DNA from 3 places in the Skermanella rosea genome. Region 2 is predicted to be linked to each of the others. Evidence: predicted binding sites of a transcription regulator. Region 2 holds the regulator's gene; each other region holds the start of a gene.
What was found. The regulator LexA, encoded in region 2, represses DNA repair genes until DNA is damaged. The targets are predictions, from matches to a motif close to ATGTTCTANTTTGGTTC.
Positions count from the first base shown of each region.

Region 1: a site for LexA is predicted at 1,145-1,161, ahead of recA (recombinase RecA). Genes of this name have one in related genera too.
Region 3: a site for LexA is predicted at 4,528-4,544, ahead of recA (recombinase RecA). Genes of this name have one in related genera too.

Region 1 is NZ_CP086113.1:464,406-472,212, forward strand. It holds gene recA (recombinase RecA) at 29-1,114, opposite strand; gene JL101_RS33400 (lysozyme family protein) at 1,413-2,519, shown strand; gene JL101_RS33405 (glycosyltransferase family 87 protein) at 2,777-3,904, opposite strand; gene JL101_RS33410 (hypothetical protein) at 3,901-5,529, opposite strand; gene JL101_RS33415 (L-lactate permease) at 5,919-7,700, opposite strand.
Region 2 is NZ_CP086111.1:2,639,428-2,647,234, reverse strand. It holds gene moaC (cyclic pyranopterin monophosphate synthase MoaC) at 1-408, shown strand, start outside; gene JL101_RS12150 (molybdopterin molybdotransferase MoeA) at 405-1,619, shown strand; gene lexA (transcriptional repressor LexA) at 1,751-2,470, shown strand; gene JL101_RS12140 (class I SAM-dependent methyltransferase) at 2,614-3,354, shown strand; tRNA gene JL101_RS12135 (tRNA-Lys) at 3,395-3,470, opposite strand; gene coaD (pantetheine-phosphate adenylyltransferase) at 3,559-4,098, opposite strand; gene gyrA (DNA gyrase subunit A) at 4,171-6,852, opposite strand; gene JL101_RS12120 (MATE family efflux transporter) at 7,117-7,807, opposite strand, start outside.
Region 3 is NZ_CP086111.1:478,661-486,467, forward strand. It holds gene JL101_RS02260 (flagellar biosynthetic protein FliR) at 1-634, shown strand, start outside; gene flhB (flagellar biosynthesis protein FlhB) at 707-1,783, shown strand; gene JL101_RS02270 (ATP-binding protein) at 2,044-4,461, shown strand; gene recA (recombinase RecA) at 4,634-5,710, shown strand; gene alaS (alanine--tRNA ligase) at 5,939-7,807, shown strand, end outside.

The DNA of each region.
Region 1 (7,807 bases), on a different replicon from region 2:
GCAACCCGCCCTTTCCCGCCGGAAACCCTTACGGAGCGGCCTGATCGTCGGCCGCCTCGCCGTCGCCGTCCGGGGACCCCATCATCGCACCCGCGACGAGCCCGGCGTTCTCCCGGATCTTCGACTCGATCACGTCCGCCATGTCCGGGTTGGATTTCAGGAAGGTCCGGGCGTTCTCCTTGCCTTGCCCGATCCGCTGGCCGCCGTAGCTGAACCAGGAACCGGACTTCTCGACGACCCCGGCCTGCACGCCCAGATCCAGGAGCTCTCCCGTCTTGGAGATGCCCTCGCCGTACATGATGTCGAACTCGACCACCCGGAACGGCGGGGCCATCTTGTTCTTGACCACCTTCACGCGGGTCTGGTTGCCGACCACGTTCTCCCTGTCCTTGATCGCGCCGATGCGGCGGATGTCGAGACGCTGGGAGGCGTAGAACTTCAGCGCGTTGCCGCCGGTGGTGGTCTCCGGATTGCCGAACATGACGCCGATCTTCAGCCGGATCTGGTTGATGAAGATCACGGTGCAGTTGGATTTGGAGATCGAGCCGGTCAGCTTGCGGAGCGCCTGGCTCATCAGACGCGCGTGGCGGCCGACATGGCTGTCGCCCATCTCGCCTTCCAGCTCGGCGCGCGGCACCAGGGCCGCGACGCTGTCGACCACCAGCACGTCGATGGCGCCCGAGCGCACCAGCGTATCGACGATTTCCAGCGCCTGCTCGCCCGCGTCGGGCTGGGAGATCAGCAGCTCGTCCACGTCGACGCCCAGCTTGCGGGCATAGGCGGGATCCAGGGCATGCTCCGCGTCGACGAAGGCGCAGATGCCGCCACTCTTCTGGGCCTGGGCGATGACATGCAGCGTGAGCGTCGTCTTGCCCGAGCTTTCCGGGCCGTAGATCTCGATGATGCGCCCCTTGGGCACGCCACCGATGCCGAGCGCGATGTCGAGCCCCAGCGAACCGGTGGAGATCGCCTCCACCGCGGGCATCTCGGCGCCGCCCCCGAGCTTCATGATGGCGCCCTTGCCGAACGAGCGTTCGATCTGGGTCAGGGCGGCGTCAAGGGCTTTCCGGCGGTCCGGAGTGGTCTCGGCCAACCTTGACGGGGATGAGGACATTGCAGCGCTCCCAAATTCAGAATGCACCTTATGTACTCATTTTGTTCCCGCTTTGCAGGGTAGGGCACCGGCCGGCCGGCCGCTCATTGGGGGTAGCGCCGGATCGGCGCGACATCGCGGGGACCATGCCGCGATCCTATCCCATCCGGATAGTTGCCGGACCGGAGAAGTCCCTGTAAGGTTCCCGCAACTAGAACAAATCATGAACATCCTGGACGCCTGATCATGCCGCCGTCCGCGCCGTCCCATGCCCGGGGCGGCCCGCGGGCAGGGCCGGCCCGACGACGGAGGAAGCATCATGAAGAGGACCGGCCAAGCCATCGGGGAACTCGTCGCGCGACCGCTGGGCACGGGAATGATCCGCACGGCGGTGGGCGATCGCGCGTCGGATCTCCTGATGGCCTATGTCCGGCGGGCCGCCCTGGGGCTGGTCGTCCTGGGCGTCGTCCTGGGTGCCGCCCTGCAGATCGGCGGGATGTCCCTGCCGGACCGGGATGGGCAGGCCGGGTCGGCGGAGGGTTCCGGCCAGGCCAGGACGCTCGACGACATTCTGGCGGAGGCGGGCGGGCCGGAGATCGCCGCCTTCGAGTTCGGCGAAGACCCCGACGATCCGCCGGTCGGGCTCGGCGAGCCGGACGCGTCCGGCATCGGGAGCCTCGTCGCGCGCCTCAACCGCAGGGCCGGAACCCTGGCGGTGATCGACGAGGCCGCCGCCAGGGTCGGCGCGCCCGCGCGCCTGATGCGCGCCATAGCCAGCCTGGAGTCCAGCCTCGACGCCACGGCCAGGGCATCGACGAGCTCTGCGACCGGACTCTACCAGTTCATCGAGGCGACCTGGCTGTCCAAGGTCCGGACCCACGGGCGGAAATACGGCCTGGGCCATCTCGCCAGGCATATCCGCAGAGGACCGCTGGGCGAACCCGTCGTCGACGATCCCCGGATCCGCGAGCAGATCCTGGCGCTGCGCGAGGATGTCAGGCTGAGTGCCTTCCTGGCCGCGGAGCTGACGGTCGACAACAGGCGGCGTCTCCAGAAGCTGATGGCTCGCCCGGTCACGCAGACCGAGACCTATCTGGCCCACGTCTTCGGCGTGGCCGGGACGGCGCGCTTCCTCAAGGCTGCCGAAAGCACGCCCGACAGGGTCGGCGCCTCGGTGTTTCCGAAGGAGGCCAGGGCAAATCCGGGCCTTTTCCGGATGGGCGGCCAGCCGGCGACGCTCGGGGAGATCCGGAAGCGGTTCATCGCGAAGATGTCCCGGCTCGACCTCCCCGATCGGCTGGCCGCCATCGACCGCGTCGCTCCGGCGCGGGCGACCGCGGCGGAGCAGGACGGCGAACTGGCCGGGCTGGCGGACTGGCGTGACGGGAGGGGCGAGGAGCAGGTCGCCGCGTCCGCGGAGCGCTGAGGTTCCGGCCTCGCCGCGGGACCTGACCCGGTGCGGCGAACAAGGTGGCATGACGGAATAACTCATCTGGAATGAATTATTGCCGCTTGCCTCGCGCGGCTCGGTATATTAGTTTTTGCACTGCAGCAGCGATGCTGCATGCGCCTCTTTGGGCGTTTCCTCCCTAGACTCAAGGCCACCCCTCGGGGTGGCCGTCTTTTTTCATGGACGACCCGCCGGGCAGGAATGGCACCGGTCGGCGACGCGAGATCCCCGCGTCATTTCCGGTCCCGGAACCACTGGTCCGCCATCAGGAGCAGAAGAGCCCAGGCATAGGCCGATCCGATCGTGGCCTGCTGCCATCCCGGGGCGGACATGAACCGGTCGAGCAGGACCGGCACCGGAACGATCAGCAGACAGGCCGCGACAGCCAGCGCCGGGGTCAAAGGCGGCCGGAAGAACAGCGGAAGCAGGAACAGGCTGTAGTGGACCCAGGCCAGGGGCGAGGCGACCAGGGCGCCCAGCAGGCCGAGGGCGCTCGTTCGGAGGGGGTCCGGCCGGTGCCGGCGTGCCCGGACGGCGAGCCCGACGAGCAGCACGAGGCTCGCCGCCAGGCCGGCGGTGCCGTACCCGGACCGCAGGAACAGCCCGGGCAGCGACGCATTGGTCAGGAAGGCGCCGCGGTCGGCATCGTGCGATATCGCGTCGAGCCAGAGCCGGTAGATGCCGGCCCCGTACAGCACCGCCGGAACCAGGCTCAGCACGGCCGCGCAGCACCCGGCGGCGACGGCGGCCCTTGCATGCCCGGCCAGCAGCAGCAGCCCGGGCCAGACCAGGAAGTTCGGCTTGACCGCGACCACCACCCCGATCAGCAGCCCCGCCGCCAGCGGCCGGCCGCGTTCCAGGAGCAGCCAGGCTCCGGTCGCCGCGAGCGCCAGGGGCACATAGATCTGCCCCAGCACCAGCGTGTCCCAGAAACCCGCCGCGGCACAGGCCGCCAGCGCCGGCATCAGCGGGGCTTCCGGCCGGTAGCGGCGGACCAGCAGGGTGACCAGGGCGACGTATGCCACCGCCGTGACCGCCCACCAGAGCCGTAACGCTTCCGCCGGGTCGAGATATGAGAGCGGCTGGAACAGGAGCAGCGAGACCGGCGGGTTGAGGTTAAGGTTCCAGCTTTCGAACCCGGGCATCTCGACCCGGAACGTCAGCCCTGGATAGATCCCGTAAGGGTCGAGCCCCTCCGCCGCGGCGCGTCCCGCCCCCATGAACGAACCGAAGTCCCACAGCAAGGCTCCCGGCAGCGACCGCTGGAGCTGCCAGACGATCAGCGCCGTCAGGCCGGCCGCCAGCAGTCCGGTGGGAACGGCCTGGGCCGGCTTGTCCGGTTTCCCGCGCGGCGCTGTCATGAGCTGCTCCGCACCGCCTCGATTTCCTCGGTCCCGGGTTCCCGCTCGCCGGGCGGCAGCAGGCGCATCAGGGCATGGTGGGCGCCGCAGGCCACGGCGCGGACGGGAAGCCGGTCGGGCCATCCGGCGCAGCCCCGGTTGAAGACGATGATGTAGACGCCGGCGCCGCTCCCCTCGACCGCGCCGTCCACCTGATCGACGAGCGCACTCACCTGGTCCGCGGTCTCGGCCCGGGCGATCGGGTTGACGGCGAGTTCCAGCAGGCCCTGGTCGGCCGGGGTGAAGATCAGCGGGTTCTGGCCTTCGCGGGCGAAGATGTTGACGACGACGGAGTTCCGCTGCAGGACCGCATAGGATGCCGTGTGCTCGTGGGCGGGCCGCACGTGCCGGGTCGTGAACCAGTCGCCCAGCTCGAACGGGGCCGCCTCCGCCGGGACCAGGATCGCGCCGGCGGGCAGCCGGTCCAGGGACTGCCTCACGGCGGCGAAGCTGCGGTCCTGCCGGACCCAGTCCTGAGCCATCAGTGCGCCGCGCGCGCCGGTCGCCAGGACCAGCCCGAGGACGAAGACCAGGGCCGTCCCGGGAGCGGGCCGGGCGGGCGCCAGGGCTGCCACCAGGAGCAGCGCGGCGGGAAGCGCTATCCGCGAGTCCAGGAAGTAGGACCCCATGGCCGAGTAGGGGAGCGCCAGCACCATCAGGGCATAGACCGCCGCCACTCCGCCCAGCCCCGGGTGTAAGGTGACGCGCCGGCTCGCCAGCAGGATCAGGATCACGGCGCAGGCCGTCGCCAGGGTCGCGGTATCCAGCATCGTGTTGCCCGTGGACAGCAGGCGGGTGAAGGGCGACAGCTTCTGCCAAGCGGTATAATCGAATCGGAGGTCCAGCGGCAGGCCGTTCGCCGGGCTCGCGGCCAGGTACAGCGCGAGGGCCGGAACGAAGATGCCGGCCGAGGCTGCGAGGCGGCGTGCCGCCGGACGCACCCCGCGGGGACGCGCCGTCCAGGCACGGCCCAGCTCGAGGGCCGCGATGCCGACGGCGAACAGGCCGAACGCCACCATGTGGGCCAGAAGCAGCAGCAGGGCGAAGACGGCGCCCGCCGCGAGCTGGCCGCCGCGCGACCGGCGTCCGAGATGCAGCCACGCCGCCAGCCCCCATAACAGCAGCCCCACTCCCAGCATGTAGTTCAGGAAGCCCCAGAGCATCACCTCGTTCCAGGCCAGGGCCGCTGCCAGTAGCGGCCAGACCGAGGGGCGGCCCGTCGCCGCGGAACCGAGCGCCAGGGTGCCGGTGACGGTCAGGACCAGCAGCAGGCCGAGCAGCACCTTGCCCGCCGGTTCGACCCCGAGCGCCGGCACGAGCGCCAGCAGCACGAGGTCCGACAGGACATTGGGCAGCAGCAGGCTGTCCGCCGTGAAATTGGCCGAGAAGGCCGGGACGCTGTCCAGGTGGGCCAGGACATGGACCCGCGCCAGATGGTTCGGATAGTCGAAGATCGGCGGCGTTCCGGTCGCCAGGAGCGGCAGTGCCGCGAGACCGATGAGGACGGAGGCGAGCATCGCCACCCCGCCCGCCGGCCTGGAAACTCCGTGCGGGCAGGATCCCGCTTCGTGGGTCTGGTCGGTCACCTGCCCTCCGTGAATTGCCGGGAGGTCACCGCGCGGGGCGGCGCAGGATGCGGGTCGGGCTGGTCACGGGGTCGATGCCGCGACGGGGAAGCCGGCCGGGACAAGGCCGGGAAGAGCGGAAACGCGCGCCTTCCGATCTTGGGTATGCATCGTGAACTCCTTGACGGTTCGGAGGCAAAATACAGGTGTGCGGTCACCGCGCCGTGCTTGGCGGTGCCGTTCGCTTGAAGATCCAATGCTCGTTTCTTGATTGCTCGGCGGGCCGGAAGGCGGGCCTGGCCGGAAGGTCCGGCAGGCCCGCCGACTGGAAGACAGCACCGACGAAGCGGAAGTTCCATTTTTTCTACAGGAAGACGGAAGTCCGCCGCGTCGGTGCCGGAGCGCGCCCGCTACCTGACGCCAGGGGCCACGGCGGCGGGCCTGCCGCTGCCCAGGCTGCGCATGGCCAGCAGGCAGGCGACCGGCCACACCACCGCGCCGGCCCACCAGAGATTCAGGCCGCCCGCGATCAGCGCCATTCCGATCAGGCCGGCCTGGACCACGTAGTAGGTCATCGGGAGCAACGCCATCCGGATCAGGTCGCCCTCTCGGTTGACCAGCCCGACGGTCGCCGACGCCGCGACCACGTTGTGCACGCAGATCATGTTGCCGGCGGCACCGCCGACGGCCTGAAGGGTCACCACGAGTGCGGCCCCCGCGGACGCCAGCCCGATGTTGACCGCCGTGGAGAACTGGAACAGCGAGAACATCATGTTGCTGACCGTGTTCGATCCGGCAATGAAGGCGCCGAGCGCGCCCACGATCGGCGAGACCAGGGGCCAGAACTCGCCCGACACGGCCGACACGCCGCCGGCCAGCACCAGCGGCATGCTGGCATGGTCGGGCGACGCGGAGTTGATGAACACCTGCACCATCGGTACGGCGAGCAGCAGCGCCGGCGCCGCCTTGATCATGGTGCTGCCCGACAGCGACCAGACGGCGCGGTAGCTGCCGTCCTTGCCCATGCCCTGGAAGAAATAGGCGAACAGCGATACCAGGACGAACACCGTCCCCGGCAGGTAGAGCGGCTGCGACGAGGCCGAGATGCCGGACCCGAACAGGTTGGTCCAGCTCAGCGTCATCTCGGGAGAGGTGAGGAACGCCTTCAGGGGATCGATCACGCGCGTCGCGATCAGCAGCGCGGCCACCAGCAGGTAAGGCGTCCAGGCCTTCAGCAGCGACATGGGCTGCTCATGCTCGACCGCCTGCTGGGACTGCTCCAGGGTACCGATCCAGCGGTCCTCCCAGTTCTTCCGCGGCCCGAAATCGAAGACCTCGCGCGGCAGGAACAACCCGCGCCGGGCGGCGGGGATGACGATCCCGAGCCCGATCATGGCGCCGATCAGCGACGGGAACTCCGGCCCGAACGCGGCCGCGACGAGATAGTAGGGCAGGGTGAAGGCGATGCCGGCGAACAGCGCGAACTTCCAGGCGGCGAATCCCTCGGCGAAGGAACGCCTGGGTCCGAAGAACCGGGTGATCATCGCGACCATGATCAGCGGGATCAGGAAACCGACCAGCGCGTGGACCATGGCGACGTTGACCGCGATATGGACCAGGTAGTCGCCGAAGGCCATCGGCGCGATCGTGCTGTTGACGATCTCCTGGTTGGCGAGGCCGGTATTGACGCCCAGCAGGATCGGCGTCCCGACCGCGCCGAACGAGACCGGCGTGCTCTGGATGATCAGGGCCGCCAGCACCGCCGCCATGGCCGGGAAGCCGATGGCGACCAGCAGTGGCGCCGCGATCGCCGCCGGCGTGCCGAAACCCGAGGCGCCCTCCACCAAGGATCCGAACAGCCAGGCGATCAGGATCGCCTGCACCCGCCGGTCGGGCGAGATCGAGGTGAAGCCCTGCCGGATCCGGGCGATCGCTCCGCTCTCCTCGAGCGTGTACAGCAGCAGGATGGCTCCGAACACGATGTAGAGGACGTTGACCGCCGTCACCAGGCCGTTGACCGAGGCGCCCATGACCTTTTCGATCGGGGTGCCCCACAGCGCGAGGGCGATCAGGGCCGTCGCGGCGTAGGCGACCGCCATGGTCAGCTTGGCCGACCGGCGGAGTGCCACCAGCAGGACGAACACGATGCAGATCGGCATCAGTGCTAGAAGGAATTGCAGACTTTGAGGCATGTAGACTCCGGTGTTTCCTCGGCTTTATCGTCGTTGTCGCGAGCCGGCACTATATGGGACCGCTGCAAGGCAGATCAGTAGCCCGATGGGGAAACGCGGGCGCGGCG
Region 2 (7,807 bases):
GAGCGGACGGCGACCGCCACCGGGTCGGTCTTCATGGCGGCGGAGACCCTGGCCCTGATCCTGTCCGGCGGGGTGGAGAAGGGCGACGTGCTGTCCGTCGCGCGGCTCGCCGGGATCATGGCGGCCAAGCGGACGCCCGACCTGATCCCGCTCTGCCACCCGCTGGCGCTGACCTCGGTCAAGCTGGACCTGACCTGCGACCCCGGCCGCAACGCCGTGGACATCACGGCGACCTGCAAGCTGAAGGGCCGCACCGGCGTCGAGATGGAGGCCCTGACGGCCGTGTCGGTCGCGGCTCTCACCGTCTACGACATGTGCAAGGCGGTGGACCGCGCCATGACCATCGGCGACGTGCGGCTGGCCCATAAGGCGGGCGGAAAGAGCGGCGAGTACGGGACTCCGCGATGATCTCCGTCGCCGAAGCACGGTCCCGCGTCCTCGCCGCCTTGTCGCCACTGCCGGCCGAACTGGTCGGACTGACCGAGGCGCTCGGCCGCGTGACGGCGGAGGACGTGACCGCCCGGCTCACCCAGCCGCCGGTCTCCATGTCGGCGATGGACGGCTATGCGGTGCGGTGCGCCGACGTGGCGCAGATCCCCGCGAAGCTGCGCCGCATCGGGGAAGCTCCGGCCGGAAACGCCTTCAGGGGGCATGTCGGTCCGGGAGAGGCGGTCAGGATCTTCACGGGCGCGCCGATGCCCGACGGGGCCGACGCCGTCGTCATGCAGGAGGACACCGAGTCGGACGGCGCCACGGTCACCGTCCTCCGGTCGGTCGGTCGCCACCGGCATGTCCGGCTGGCGGGGATCGATTTCCGGCAGGGGCAAGTCGGTATACCGGCCGGACGCATGCTCACGGCGCGGGACATCGGGCTTGCCGCCGCGATGAACTGGCCCTGGCTCCGCGTCCGCCGCCGCCCCCGGGTCGCGATCCTGGCGACGGGCGACGAGATCGTGCTTCCCGGGGAGGCTCTCGGGCCGGGCCAGATCGTCAGCTCGAACGCCTTCGCCCTGGCCGGCCTGATCACGGCCTGCGGCGGCGTTCCGGTCAATCTGGGCGTGGCCCTGGACACGCCGGAGTCGCTGGCCCGACTCGTCGCGGGTGCCGAGCGGGCGGACATCCTGGTCACGTCCGGCGGGGCCTCGGCGGGCGAGTATGATCTCGTGCGCGCCGTGCTGGGCGACCGCGGCATGGACCTGGATTTCTACAAGATCGCCATGCGGCCGGGCAAACCGCTGATGTTCGGCCGGCTGGGCGATGTGCCGGTCCTGGGCCTGCCCGGCAATCCGGTGTCGAGCCAGGTCTGCGCCATCCTGTTCCTCAGGCCGGCGCTCCGCCGCCTGCTCGGGCTTCCGGCGGAGGAAGGATCGCGCCGCACCGCAGTCCTGGGGCGTCCCGTCAAGCAGAACGACCAGCGCGAAGATTACCTGAGGGCATCGCTGAGTATCGGCCCGGACGGCGAACTGGTCGCCAACCCCTTCGAATCGCAGGACAGTTCGCTGCTGACGGTGCTTGCCCGGGCCGACTGCCTGGTGGTCCGCCCGCCCTTCGCGCCGGCCGCATCGGCCGGCGACACTGTCGAATTTCTTCCCCTGGGCGGCGGAGTCCTGAGTCTTTAGGTGACCGGACCTGCCGGACAAGGGTAAAAATGTTCAGCGAATGCTTGACGCCTTCCGCGAACCAAACTAGAACATAGATTGATGTTTTTGTTTTGTTCTGGACCGGTTGGTCCCGCGCGCAGGGGGCGTAGATGCTGACACGTAAACAATACGAGCTTCTGCTCTTCATCAACGACCGGCTGGGCGAAGGCGGGGTCTCGCCCTCGTTCGACGAGATGAAGGATGCCCTGGGATTGAAGTCGAAGTCGGGTATCCACCGGCTGATCACCGGGCTGGAGGAGCGCGGTTTCATCCGTCGCCTGCCCCACCGTGCCCGCGCGCTCGAGGTGCTCCGGCTGCCGGAAGGTGCGGAAGCCGGTGCGGCCCGCCAGCAGCAGCGCGCGCCCGACCGCCCGAAGTTCCAGCCCAACGTCATCAAGGGCGATTTCACCGGCGCCCTGGCCGGCCGCGAGGCCAGCACCGAGGCCGAGGCGATCCAGCTTCCGCTCTACGGTCGGATCGCTGCCGGTACGCCGATCGAGGCGCTGCGCGACAACAGCGCCATGATCAACGTCCCGGCGACGATGCTGCCCCCCGGTGACCACTACGCGCTGGAAGTCGCCGGTGACAGCATGGTCGAGGCCGGCATCCTGGACGGCGACACGGTCATCATCAACCGGTGCGACATGGCCGACAGCGGCACGATCGTCGTGGCGCTGATCGACGAGCACGAGGTGACCTTGAAGCGCCTTCGGCGCAAGGGCCAGACCGTGGCGCTGGAACCGGCGAACCCGGCCTTCGAGACCCGCATCTTCGGTGCCGACCGGGTGCGCGTCCAGGGCCGCCTGGTGGGCCTGCTGCGGCGTTACTGAAGCGAAGTCGTCAGGTCGCCGCCGTGAGGGGCGGATTGGGGAGCCTTGCGAGGCTCTACGGTCCGCCCTTTTCGTTTACGAATGCGCGGTAGTCTGGTCCGCGATACGCCACTCCGGGCGGACGATGCTGACTGGACCGCTTCATGGAAGTTTCCCGACTCTTCCGGATCTATCAGGAGCATGTCGAGGACCAGATCGAAGGCTGGTTCTACAATCATGACATCCTGCTGTTTTGGTTGATCGACTTCATCCAGAAGCAAGGCGGATTCCGCGGCGACACCTGCGAGCTTGGGATCTACAAGGGGAAGTCCGCGGTCGCGCTCGGCCTGCTGGCGCGCGCCGACGAGACCGTGTTCTGCTTCGACGCCTTCCATGAGGTTTCCCGGGCCGTGGCCGAAGCGAACATCCTCCGGTGCTGTCCGGAACTCGGAAGCAGGCTGGTATGCGTCGCCACGGATCTCCGGCAACTGGAGGGACCTCCTGACATGGTCGAGCGAGGCAGCCTCCGCTTCCTCCACCTGGATGCCGTCCATGACCATCCCTCGGTCCTGAACGACCTGAACAACTTCGCGCCCCTGCTCACGGGTCAGGGCGTGGTCGCCTTGGACGACTGCTTCGATCCGGAATGGCCGGGCGTTCCCACGGCCATGGCGGAATTCTGCCTGTCGCCGGAAGGCCGCCACATCCGCCCCTTCGCCGCCTCGCGAGCCAAGATGTACCTGTGTGTGCGCCACATGGTTCGGACGTACCAGCGCTGCATCGTCACGAGCGGGTTGATCAGCGACATGTCGCTGGAGCGTGTCCTGGACGGATCGGTGCTGCGCTGCTTCACCAACTGGCCGGTACCGCCCGAAACTCTGCTGAAGCAGCTTGATGCAGACTAACCAAAAGCCCCCGGAAACCGTTGGTCTCCGGGGGCTTTTTTGGTGAGCGCGCTGGGGTTCGAACCCAGGACCTACTGATTAAAAGTCAGTTGCTCTACCAGCTGAGCTACACGCTCTCAGGGTCGGGGCGGAACATAGGGGCCGGGACCCTTCCGGTCAACCTGCATTTACCCTGATCCGCCCGGAGACGACGGTGCGGGCGCGTCAGACCTTGAGGGTCTGCACGCGCTTGGTCACGTCGCCTTCGTCCTGGGCGAAGCGCGCGGCGAGCCGTTCGGCGACCCTGGGCGAGACGAAATGCGTGATGTCGCCGCCGAGCCGGCCGATCTCCTTGACGAAACGCGAGGAGATGAACTGGTGGCGGTCCGACGCCATCAGGAAGACTGTCTCGACCTTGGGGTTCAGGCGGGCGTTCATGCCGGCCATCTGGAACTCGTACTCGAAGTCCGAGACCGCCCGCAGGCCGCGGATGATGACCGAGGCGTTCATGTCCACGGCGAACTTCATCAGAAGGCTGTCGAACGGCCTCACCTCGATCCTCGTGCCGTTAGGCTTCAAGGCGGCGACATCCTCCTCGACCATCGCGACCCGCTCCTCGGTGGAGAAGAGCGGGCCTTTCCCGGCATTGCGCGCGACGCCCACGATCAGGTGGTCCAAGACGCGGGAGGCGCGCTGGATGATGTCCATATGGCCGTTGGTGACCGGGTCGAATGTCCCGGGATAGACGCCGATCCGTTTGCTCATCTGCCGCTTCTTCCCTTCACGTCGGGGCGCCCTTCAACTTGCCGCCCCCTGCACCGATCGTTGCTCTGCCGATCACTCGGGGGACGCATCGTCGCCCCCGCTCACGGCGGTCTCCGCTTCCGCCTCCTCGGTCAGCCACGCGACCGAGACGACTCGCTCTCCCTGCGCCACCCTGAACAGGGTGACGCCCTGGGTCTTGCGGCCGGCGATCCGGACGTCGTGGATCGGCATCCGGATCATCTGCCCTCCATCAGTCACCAACATGACCTGATGGTCATCCGTGACGGGGAAAGCGGCGACGACCGGACCATTGCGCTCGTTCATCTCGATATTCCAGATGCCCTGGCCGCCCCGACCGGTCACCCGATATTCATAGGAGGAGGTGCGCTTGCCGAATCCGCGTTCGGAGACGGTCAGGATGAACTCCTCCTTGCGCCGCATCTCCTCATAGCGCTCCGGCGACAGGGCGATGTTCGTCGAGACCTCCGCGTCGGGATCGGGCGCTTCGTCGCTCGACGCCTCCTCGCCTGCCGCCCGGCGCTCGGCGTTGGCCTGGCGCAGGTAGGCGGCGCGTTCGTCCGCGTCGGCGTCGACATGGTTCAGCATTGACATGCCGATCACCTCGTCGCCGTCGGCCAGCCGGATGCCGCGGACGCCCGTGGAGGTCCGGCCGCTGAAGATCCTGATGTCGTCGACCTGGAACCGGATGCACTTGCCGCCGCGCGTCGCCAGCAGCACGTCCTGATCCACGGTGCCGGTCCGCACCGCGATCAGCCGCTCGCCCTCTTCCTCCAGCTTCATCGCGATCAGGCCGTTGGCCCGGATGTTGGTGAAGTCCGACAGCTTGTTGCGGCGGACGTTGCCCTTGCTGGTGGCGAAGAAGACGCACAGGTCGCCCCAGGTCGTCTCGTCCTCCGGCATGGGCATGACGGTCGAGATCGTCTCGCCGTCGACCAGCGGCAGCAGGTTGATCAGCGCCTTGCCGCGCGCCTGCGGCGTACCGAGCGGCAGGCGCCAGACCTTCAGCTTGTAGACCATGCCGCGCGAGGAGAAGAACAGCATGGGCGTGTGGGTGTTGGCGACGAACAGGTCGTGGACCGTATCCTCCGCCTTCATACTCATGCCCGAGCGGCCCTTGCCGCCCCGCTTCTGCGCCCGGTATGTCGAGACCGGGACCCGCTTGATATAGCCGGAGTGGCTGACCGTGACGACCATGTCCTCGCGCTGGATCAGGTCCTCTATGTCGGATTCGAACTCCAGCTCCATCAGGGTGGTCCGGCGGGGAGTGCCGAACCGTTCCTTCATCTCCAGCAGCTCGGTCCTCAGGATCTCCAGCAACAGGGTGCGCGACGCCAGGACTTCGAGATAATAGGCGATCCGGTCCGTGACCTCGCGCAGGTCGGCGCCGATCTTGTCCCGCTCCAGGCCGGTCAGGCGGTTCAGCCGCAGTTCCAGGATCGCCCGGGCCTGGGCCTCCGACAGGCGGTAGGTGCCCTGCGGGCTGACCGCCCTGCCCGGCTCGTCGATCAGGGCGATCAGCGGCGCGACGTCGCCCGCCGGCCACTCGCGGGCCATCATCTCCTCGCGCGCGACGCCGGCATCGGGCGCCCGGCGGATCAGCGCGATCATCTCGTCCAGGTTGGCGACCGCGACCGCCAGGCCGACCAGGGTGTGGGCCTTCTCCCGCGCCTTGCCCAGCTCGAACTCGGTCCGGCGGGTGATGACCTGCTCGCGGAAGGCGACGAAGGCGGAGATGATGTCCTTCAGGGTCATCGTCACCGGCCGGCCGCCGTTGAGCGCCAGCGCATTGACCCCGAACGAGGTCTGCAGCGGGGTGTAGCGGTAGAGCTGGTTCAGCACCACGTCGGCGACGGCGTCGCGCTTCAGCTCGATCACGACGCGCACGCCGTCGCGGTCCGACTCGTCGCGCAGGTCGGAGATCCCCTCGATCGTCTTGTCATGGACGACCTCGGCGATCCGCTCCATCATGCGGGCCTTGTTGACCTGGTAGGGCACCTCGTTGATCACGATGGCCCAGCGGTCCTTGCGGATCTCCTCGATCTCGGTCTTGCCGCGCATCACGATCGAACCGCGGCCGGTGTGGTAGGCCTGCCGGATGCCGGCCTTGCCCATCACCTGGGCGCCGGTCGGGAAATCCGGACCCGGCACATGCTCCATCAGTTCTTCGATAGTGACGTCGTTGTCGTCGATATAGGCGCAGCAGGCGTCGATCACCTCTCCCAGATTGTGGGGAGGAATGTTGGTCGCCATGCCGACCGCGATGCCGCCGGCGCCGTTGACCAGCAGGTTCGGGAAACGCGCGGGAAGGACGTCCGGCTCGGCCGACGATTCGTCGTAGTTGGGGTGGAAGTCGACCGTATCCTTGTCGATGTCGTCGAGCAGGCTCTCCGCCGCCTTCGCCAGCCGCGCCTCGGTATAGCGCATGGCTGCGGGCGGGTCGCCGTCCATCGATCCGAAATTTCCCTGCCCGTCGATCAGCGGCAGGCGCATCGAGAAGTCCTGGGCCATGCGGACCATGGCATCGTAGATCGCGCTGTCGCCGTGGGGGTGGTACTTACCCATCACGTCGCCGACGATACGAGCGGACTTCTTGTAGGGCTTGTTGCTGTCGTAACCGCCTTCCTTCATCGCGAACAGGATTCGGCGATGCACCGGTTTCAGACCGTCGCGCACGTCGGGAAGCGCGCGGCTGACGATCACGCTCATGGCATAATCGAGATAGCTGCGCCGCATCTCCTCTTCGATGGTGACCGGCGAAATATCGGAAGGCGGAGGTGTGAGATTGGCGGTCAAAAATCGAACTCAGGTTCAGGTTAAACGATGACTGCGGGCAAGATCACCGGGCACCGCCCGGCGATTTGGACACCCGGCATATATAAGGTGGGTGTACCAGTTTTTGCAGACGCTAACAATGCGTTACACCTTGGCCGCGGTTCCCGACGGACACCGGGCGGAGTCGGACCATAGCGCATCGGCCGTCCGCAGCATATCCCGCCGTCATGCCCGCGACAGCAGGTGGAACCGGATCGACAGCACGGCCACCGAGAAGACGCTGGCGATCAGGATTCCCTCCAGCAGTCCGGCGACGCCCCGGTCGGCCCACAGCGCCAGGGCTGCGCCCAGCGGGATCATGATCCCGTAGTAGGAGAAGAAGTGCAGGACCGTCGGGATCCAGGCGTCGCTCTGGCCGCGCAGCGCGCTCGCCATGACCACCTGCCCGCCGTCCACGATCAGGATCAGCGCGCTGAAAGCGACCAGCGGCACCGTCAGGGCCAGCATGTCCGGGTCGGCCGTGAACAGGCCGCCGATGGTTCCGGGCAGCAGCGCGAACAGCACCGCGAACACGGCCAGGATCACGGTCGTGACCCCCAGTCCGGTCCATCCCGCCACCATGATCTCGCGCCGGTCGCGCCGGCCATAGGCGACTCCGACCCGCACCCCGGTGGCGGTCGCCAGACCGACGGCGGTCATGAAGGACAGGGCGACCAGGTTCAGCAGGATCGTGTAGGCGCCCAGGTCGAGCGGCCCGACCATGCCGGCGAACAGGCCCAGGATGGAGAAGGCGCTGCTTTCGAGCGCCAGACTGAGCCCGGCGGCATAGCCGAGCCGCCGCTGGTGCGCGGCACCGCTCCACCAGCGGGTGACCGTCCGGCGGATGCCGTAGCGGTCCCGGTCCGGCAGGTACCAG
Region 3 (7,807 bases), 2.2 Mb from region 2:
CCTGGCGCTTGCCATCACCCTGGTGGTCCAGCCGATCCTGATGCCCATGCTGCCGCCGGTCCCCGCGGGCGCCCTGGGATTGACCGTGCTGATCGTGAAGGAGGGCTTCATCGGGGTCTTCCTCGGCACCGTCACGCGGTTGCTGACGGCGGCGCTTGATATCGCCGGGACCATCATCTCCATGCAGATCGGCCTGTCCAACGCCTTCATGTTCAATCCGGCGCTGGCGGCCCAGGGCACCCTGATCGGCGCCTACATGGGCTATATCGGCATCGTCCTGCTGTTCGTCACCGACCTCGACCATCTCCTGATCCTCGCGGTGGTCGGGAGCTACGAGGTGTTCGTCCCGGGCGCCGTCCTGCCGATGGGCGACTTCGCCGAAATGACGACGAAGATGGTCGGGCAGAGCTTCGCGATCGGCGCCCAGATGGCCGCACCTTTCCTGGCGGTCGGCATCATGTTCAACCTGGCGATCGGCCTGCTTCAGAAGATGATGCCGCAGTTCCAGGCCTTCAGCGTGATCATGGGCGGACAGGTCGCCCTTGGCCTGGGACTGTTCGCGATCGTCATCTCGGCGACCATGCTGTTCTGGCTGCGGACGGTCCAGGACACCCTGATGGGATTGCTCGGCTGAGCCCGCTCCGGACACGCGGTCGTCCCGGCCCCGAAACGGCCGGTGGACCGCCTCGGCTGCTTGGAGGTGCCGATGGCCGAGGAAGATGATGATGCTTCCAAAACGGAAGACCCGACCGGAAAAAAGCTGAGCGACGCCCGCGAGAAGGGCAACGTTCCGATGAGCCAGGAGGCCAAGAACTGGCTGATGCTGCTCGGCGGGCTGGTGGTGGTCTCCCTCGTGGCGCCGGCGTCCATCCGGCGGCTGAGCGACGCGCTCGTGGGATTCTTCGAGCGGGCCGGCACCGAACGGCTCGACCAGGGGATGATCGGGCTGATCCTGGCCGATACCGTATTGACCGCCCTGCTGGCGATCCTGCTGCCGGTGATCATCATGGCGGCGGCCGGCGCGCTGGGCACGCTTCTCCAGATCGGATGGCTGGTCACCGCGGAGAAGATGAAGCCGGACCTGACCAAGCTGAACCCGCTGCCCGCCTTCATGAGGCTGTTCTCGATGCAGAACAGCCTGGAACTGGTCAAGGGCTTCGTGAAGATGGCGGTGGTCGGCGTCGTCTGCGCGATCGTCCTGCGGCCGGTGATCACCAGCGTCGAGCACTATGCCGGCATGCCCATGGACCTGCTGCTGGCCGAGACCCAGTACCTCGTGGTCAAGCTTTTCCTGTGGGTCACGATCATCATGCTGTTCGTGGCCATGGCCGACTTCTTCTATCAGCGGTTCGAGTACACCAAGAAGATGCGGATGACCAAGCAGGACGTGAAGGAGGAGTTCAAGCAGCAGGAAGGCGACCCGATCGTCAAGGCGCGCCTGCGCCAGATGCGCTTCGACAAGGCGCGGCGTCGCATGATGCAGGCCGTCCCGCGCGCCGACGTGGTCGTGACCAACCCGACCCACTTCGCGGTCGCCCTGAAATACGACCAGTCGGCCATGGCGGCGCCGGTCGTGCTGGCCAAGGGCGCCGACGCCGTCGCCGCCAAGATCCGCGAGATCGCCCGGGAACACGACATTCCGCTGGTCGAGAACCCGCCGCTGGCGCGCGCGCTCTATGCCGCCGTGGAAATCGACCAGGAGATTCCGCCGGAACATTATAAAGCCATGGCGGAGGTCATATCCTACGTGTTCAAGCTCAAAAATCGCTTCTCGGGACGGTAACCGTACCTCGCGCGGAACGCATGCAAGTAGTAGGATCGATACTTAATCATTGGCATGGGGCAGCAGTGCAGGAGCAGGTTTCTTCATCCGCCCTCGACCTTGCGGGGCCGAGGCTGTCCACCCTGGAGAAGCCGGCGAGCGACGGCGTCCTGGCCCGCACCGCCGTCTTCGGCGCGGGCGGGCTGGCGGCGGTCGGCGCCGCCGGGCTGGGGCTGGCGGCAGGGGGGATCGTGACCGATCCCGTGGCCCTGAGCGGCGGCATGTTCGCCCTTCTCGCCGCCGGCGGCGCCGCGCTGGCGAGCAGGATCTCGTCGCTCCAGGCATCTGGCCGGGGACGGACCGATGGCGAGCGGGCGATGCTGGCCAGCGCCTTCCAGGCGGGGGCGGTAGGGCGCATGATCACCGGCCGTGACGGCCGCGTCGTGCAGGTCAACGCCGTCTTCCGCCATCTGGCCGGCGGGGCCGGCAAGGACGAGCTCGAGTCGTTCCGGCTGCGTTTCGATCATGACCCGGAGATGGCCGCCGGCATCCGCAAACTGGTCGATGCGGCGTTGCGCGGCGACGCGGCGTCCGCCGAGCTGGCCTTCGAGCCGGGCCGGCCATGGTTCCTGGTCCAGGTGATGCCGCTGACCGATGCGGATCCGGCCGCCGACGGCCCGGACTCCGGGGAGAAGCTGGTCAAGTGGGTGGTCGAGGACATCACCGAACGCAAGCTGGCCGAGCAGCAGTTGCGTGACGAACAGGCGAACCTGTCCGACTTCATGGGCAGCGCGCCGATCGGCTTCTATTCCGTCGATCAGGACGGCCGCTTCCTGTACGCCAACGCCACCCTGGCCGAATGGCTCGGCTGCACGCCGGCCGACCTGGTCGGCAGCCAGGTCAGGCTGCACGACGTCCTGGCCGAACCGCCCCCCGGCGCGTCGGCGGCGCACAGCCCGTTCCCCGGTGCCGAGAGCCGCGGCGACGTGACCATGAAGGGCCCCGGGGGGCGGCGGTTCCAGGCATCGATCGTCCAGACCGTGGTGGCGTCGGGCGACGGCCGGTCGCTGCGGACCCGCTCGGTGGTGCGGGACCTGACGCCCGAGCGGGAGTGGCGCGAGGCCCTGCACCTGTCGGAGCAGCGGTTCCAGAGCTTCTTCGAGGAGGCGCCGATCGGCATCGCGCTGATCGACGAGGGCGGCAGGCTGGCGGAATGCAACCAGGCATTCCTGACCATGGTGGGACGCCCGCTGCGCAGCATCATGGGATGCCCCTTGGCCGAGCTGTTCAGCGCGGGCGAGCGGTCCACGGTGGTCGCCCGCCTGGAGCAGATCAAGTCCGGCTCCGACATGATCGCTCCGTTCGAGGTCAACCTGCGCGCCCAGGGCCGCGACAAGAAGATGGCGCAGCTCTACGCCCGCCGGATGGCCGGCGGGTCGGGCAACGGATCAGGGAGCGGCGAGGCCGGGCCAGGTTCCGGCTCCGGAATGATCCTTCACTTCATCGATCTGACCGAGCAGAAGAGCCTGGAGGCGCAGTTCGCCCAGAGCCAGAAGATGCAGGCGATCGGGCAGCTCGCGGGCGGCGTGGCCCACGACTTCAACAACCTGCTGACCGCGATGATCGGCTTCTGCGACCTGCTGCTGCTCCGGCACAAGCCGGGCGACCAGTCGTTCAGCGACATCATGCAGATCAAGCAGAACGCCAACCGGGCGGCCAACCTGGTGCGCCAGCTGCTGGCCTTCTCGCGCCAGCAGACGCTGCAGCCGCGGGTGCTCAACATCACCGACGTCCTGGCCGAGCTGTCGAACCTGCTGCGCCGGCTGATCGGCGAGAACATCGAGCTGAAGATGACCCACGGCCGCGACCTGGGCCTGATCAAGGTCGACCAGGGCCAGCTCGAGCAGGTCATCATCAATCTCGCCGTCAACGCCCGCGACGCCATGGCGGGCGGCGGGCGGCTGACCATCCAGACCAGCAACGTCTCGACCGACGGCCCGACCCGACGCGAGCACGAGGAGATGCCGCCCGGCGAATATGTCGCGATCGAGGTGTCGGATACCGGCATCGGCATCCCGAAGGAAAACATCGCCCGCATCTTCGAGCCGTTCTTCTCGACCAAGGAGGTCGGTTCCGGCACCGGCCTCGGCCTGTCCACCGTGTACGGCATCGTGCGCCAGACCGGCGGCTTCATCTTCGTCGACAGTGCCCCCGGCGAGGGCGCCAAGTTCACCATCTACCTGCCGCGCCACCAGTCGGCGAAGGCCGCCGGCGCCACGGCCGAAGCCGAGAGCGAGGCCCGGGAACGGTCGGCCGGGGACCTGACGGGGACCGGGACCATCCTGCTGGTCGAGGACGAGGACGCGGTGCGCGTGTTCAGCGCCCGGGCGCTCCGCAACAAGGGCTACCAGGTGCTGGAAGCCCGCAGCGGCGAGGCGGCCCTCAGCCTGCTGAACTCCGAGTCGAACCGGGTCGACCTGCTGGTCAGCGACGTGGTGATGCCGCACATGGACGGGCCCACGCTGATCCGGCACGTCCGCGACAAGCGTCCGGAAATGAAGGTGATCTTCATCTCCGGCTATACCGAGGACAAGTTCCGCGACCAGATCGACGCCGGCGAGCACATCCATTTCCTGCCCAAGCCGTTCAGTCTCAAGCAGCTTGCCGGCAAGGTGAAGGAGGTCCTGCGCGACGGGTGAAACGGGCCGCGGCCGCTTCCACAGATCGGGCTCCTCCGGACGGCTGCGGAATATGGAACGGGCAATTCGTTCTCTTTATGTTCTGATTGTCCCTTGGCAGGGAGGAACGGAAAGAGTACATTCTCTTCACGTTGCACTCCTGCCGACCGTATGAGAGAAGAGGGGCCCCAGCATGTCGTCCGCACCCTTGCGTTTGGTTGAAAGTCCCATGGATAAGCAAAAGGCACTAGACGCGGCCCTCGGTCAGATCGAACGCGCGTTCGGCAAGGGCTCCATCATGAAGCTCGGTGCCCGCGAGACCCCGACGGAGGCGGAGGTCGTCTCGACCGGCTCGCTCGGCCTGGATATCGCGCTCGGCATCGGCGGCCTGCCGCGCGGCCGCATCATCGAGATCTACGGCCCGGAAAGCTCGGGCAAGACCACGCTGGCCCTCCACGCCATCGCCCAGGCCCAGAAGAATGGCGGCACCTGCGCGTTCGTCGACGCGGAGCACGCGCTCGATCCGGGATATGCCCGCAAGCTGGGCGTCGACGTGGACGAGCTGCTGATCTCCCAGCCCGACGCGGGCGAGCAGGCGCTCGAGATCACCGACACGCTGGTCCGCTCGGGCGCCATCGACGTGCTGGTGGTCGACAGCGTCGCGGCCCTGGTGCCGCGCGCCGAGCTGGAGGGCGAGATGGGCGACAGCCATGTCGGCCTGCATGCCCGCCTGATGAGCCAGGCGCTCCGCAAGCTGACCGGCTCGATCTCCAAGTCGCACTGCACGGTGATCTTCATCAACCAGATCCGGCTGAAGATCGGCGTCATGTTCGGCAATCCGGAGACCACGACCGGCGGCAACGCGCTTAAGTTCTACGCCTCGGTCCGCCTCGACATCCGCCGCATCGGCGCGATCAAGGACAGGGAGAACGTGGTCGGCAACCAGACCCGCGTGAAGGTGGTCAAGAACAAGATGGCCCCGCCGTTCCGGGTGGTCGAGTTCGACATCATGTACGGCGAGGGCGTGTCCAAGGTCGGCGAGCTGCTCGATCTCGGCGTCCAGGCCAACGTGGTCGAGAAGTCCGGCTCCTGGTTCAGCTACGAGGGCCAGCGGATCGGCCAGGGCCGCGAGAACGCCAAGAACTTCCTGCGCCAGAACACGGAAGTGGCCGACGCGATCGAGGCCAAGATCCGCGCCAACGCCGGCCTGGTCGCCAACGCCATGATGGGCACGCCGGAAGCCGACGGCGAGGCCAGCAGCCCGGACTGATCCGCACCGCGCGATACCCTGCCCGGGGTATCGCGCACCGGAAAGCGAGCCGCGCGGGCCTTCGGGACCGCGCGGCTTTTCCGTTTGGGCATTCCCCGGGGCTTCGGTCGGGCATCGGTGGACATCGGCCCCACCGGCACGGTACAAGCAGGTAAACCCGTGTCGGCCGAAACCTTTGAACAGAAGACGGGCCGCACCATACCTGCGTCCTGGGAACCGAGCGCCATCATGCAGACCGCCAACGACATCCGCGCCACCTTCCTGAACTATTTCGCCAGTCAGGGTCACCAGATCGTCGAGTCCAGCCCGCTGGTGCCGCGCAACGACCCGACGCTGATGTTCACCAACGCCGGCATGGTGCAGTTCAAGAACGTCTTCACCGGGGCCGAGACCAGGCCCTATTCCCGGGCGACCACCAGCCAGAAATGCGTGCGCGCCGGCGGCAAGCACAACGACCTGGACAATGTCGGCTACACCGCCCGGCACCATACCTTCTTCGAGATGCTCGGCAATTTCTCGTTCGGCGACTACTTCAAGGAAGGCGCCATCGAGCATGCCTGGAACCTGATCACGAAGGAGTACGGGCTTCCGGCGGACAGGCTGCTGGTCACCGTCCACTCCTCGGACGAGGAGGCGGCCGCCCTGTGGCGGAAGATCGCCGGCCTGGACGACGGCAGGATCATCCGCATCCCGACCGACGACAACTTCTGGCGCATGGGCGACACCGGGCCGTGCGGCCCCTGCTCGGAGATCTTCTACGACCACGGCCCGGCGGTGGCCGGCGGGCCGCCGGGCAGCGCCGACCAGGACGGCGACCGCTTCATCGAGATCTGGAACCTCGTGTTCATGCAGTACGAGCAGGTGACGCCTGACCGGCGGATCGACCTGCCCAAGCCCTCGATCGACACCGGCATGGGCCTGGAACGGCTGGCGGCCGTGCTCCAGGGCAAGCATGACAACTACGACATCGACCTGCTGCGCACGCTGATCCTGGCCTCGGCCGACGCCACCAAGGTGGCCGCCGACGGCCCGCACGCCGTCTCGCACCGGGTCATCGCCGACCACCTGCGCTCGACCTCGTTCCTGATCGCCGACGGCGTCCTGCCGTCCAACGAGGGGCGCGGCTACGTCCTGCGCCGGATCATGCGCCGCGCCATGCGGCACGCGCACATCATCGGCTGCAAGGAACCCCTGATGTACCGGCTGGTCCCGGCGCTGGTCCAGCTCATGGGCACGCATTATCCGGAGCTGGTGCGGGCGCAGCCGCTGATCACCGAGACGCTGAAGCTGGAGGAGACCCGGTTCAAGCAGACGCTGGAGCGTGGCCTGCGCCTGCTGGACGAGGAGACCGCCGGCATTCCCGAAGGCGGATCGCTGCCCGGCGAGGTTGCGTTCAAGCTCTACGACACCTTCGGATTCCCGGTCGACCTGACCCAGGACGTGCTGCGCGGCCGCAACCGCACGGTGGACATCGACGGCTTCAACCAAGCCATGGGCCGGCAGAAGGCGGAGGCGCGCAAGGCCTGGGCCGGCTCCGGCGAGGCCGCGACCGAGACCCTGTGGTTCGAGCTGCGCGACGAACTGGGCGCCACCGAGTTCCTGGGCTACGACACCGAGGTGGCCGAGGGCAAGGTGCTGGCCCTGATCGTCGACGGCAAGCGGGTGGAGAAGGCCGAGGCCGGGGCCGACGTCCAGGTGATCGTCAACCAGACCCCCTTCTACGGCGAGTCCGGCGGCCAGGTCGGCGACAGCGGCGTGATGTTCACGGCCGAGGGCGCCGAGGTGCCGGTCTCCGATACCCAGAAGAAGCTGGGCGCGCTGTGGGTCCATCAGGCCAGGGTCGCCAAGGGCGCGGTCTCGGTCGGCGACGTGGTCGAGCTGCGGGTCGATACCGCCCGCCGCGCCGCGATCCGGGCGAACCATTCCGCGACCCACCTGCTGCACGAGGCGCTGCGCCGCCGGCTGGGCGGGCACGTCACCCAGAAGGGCTCGCTGGTGGCGCCGGAACGCCTGCGCTTCGATATCAGCCAGCCGGTGGGATTGACCGCCGAGGACATCGCCGTTGTCGAGGCGGAGGTCAACCGGCGGGTCCTGGGC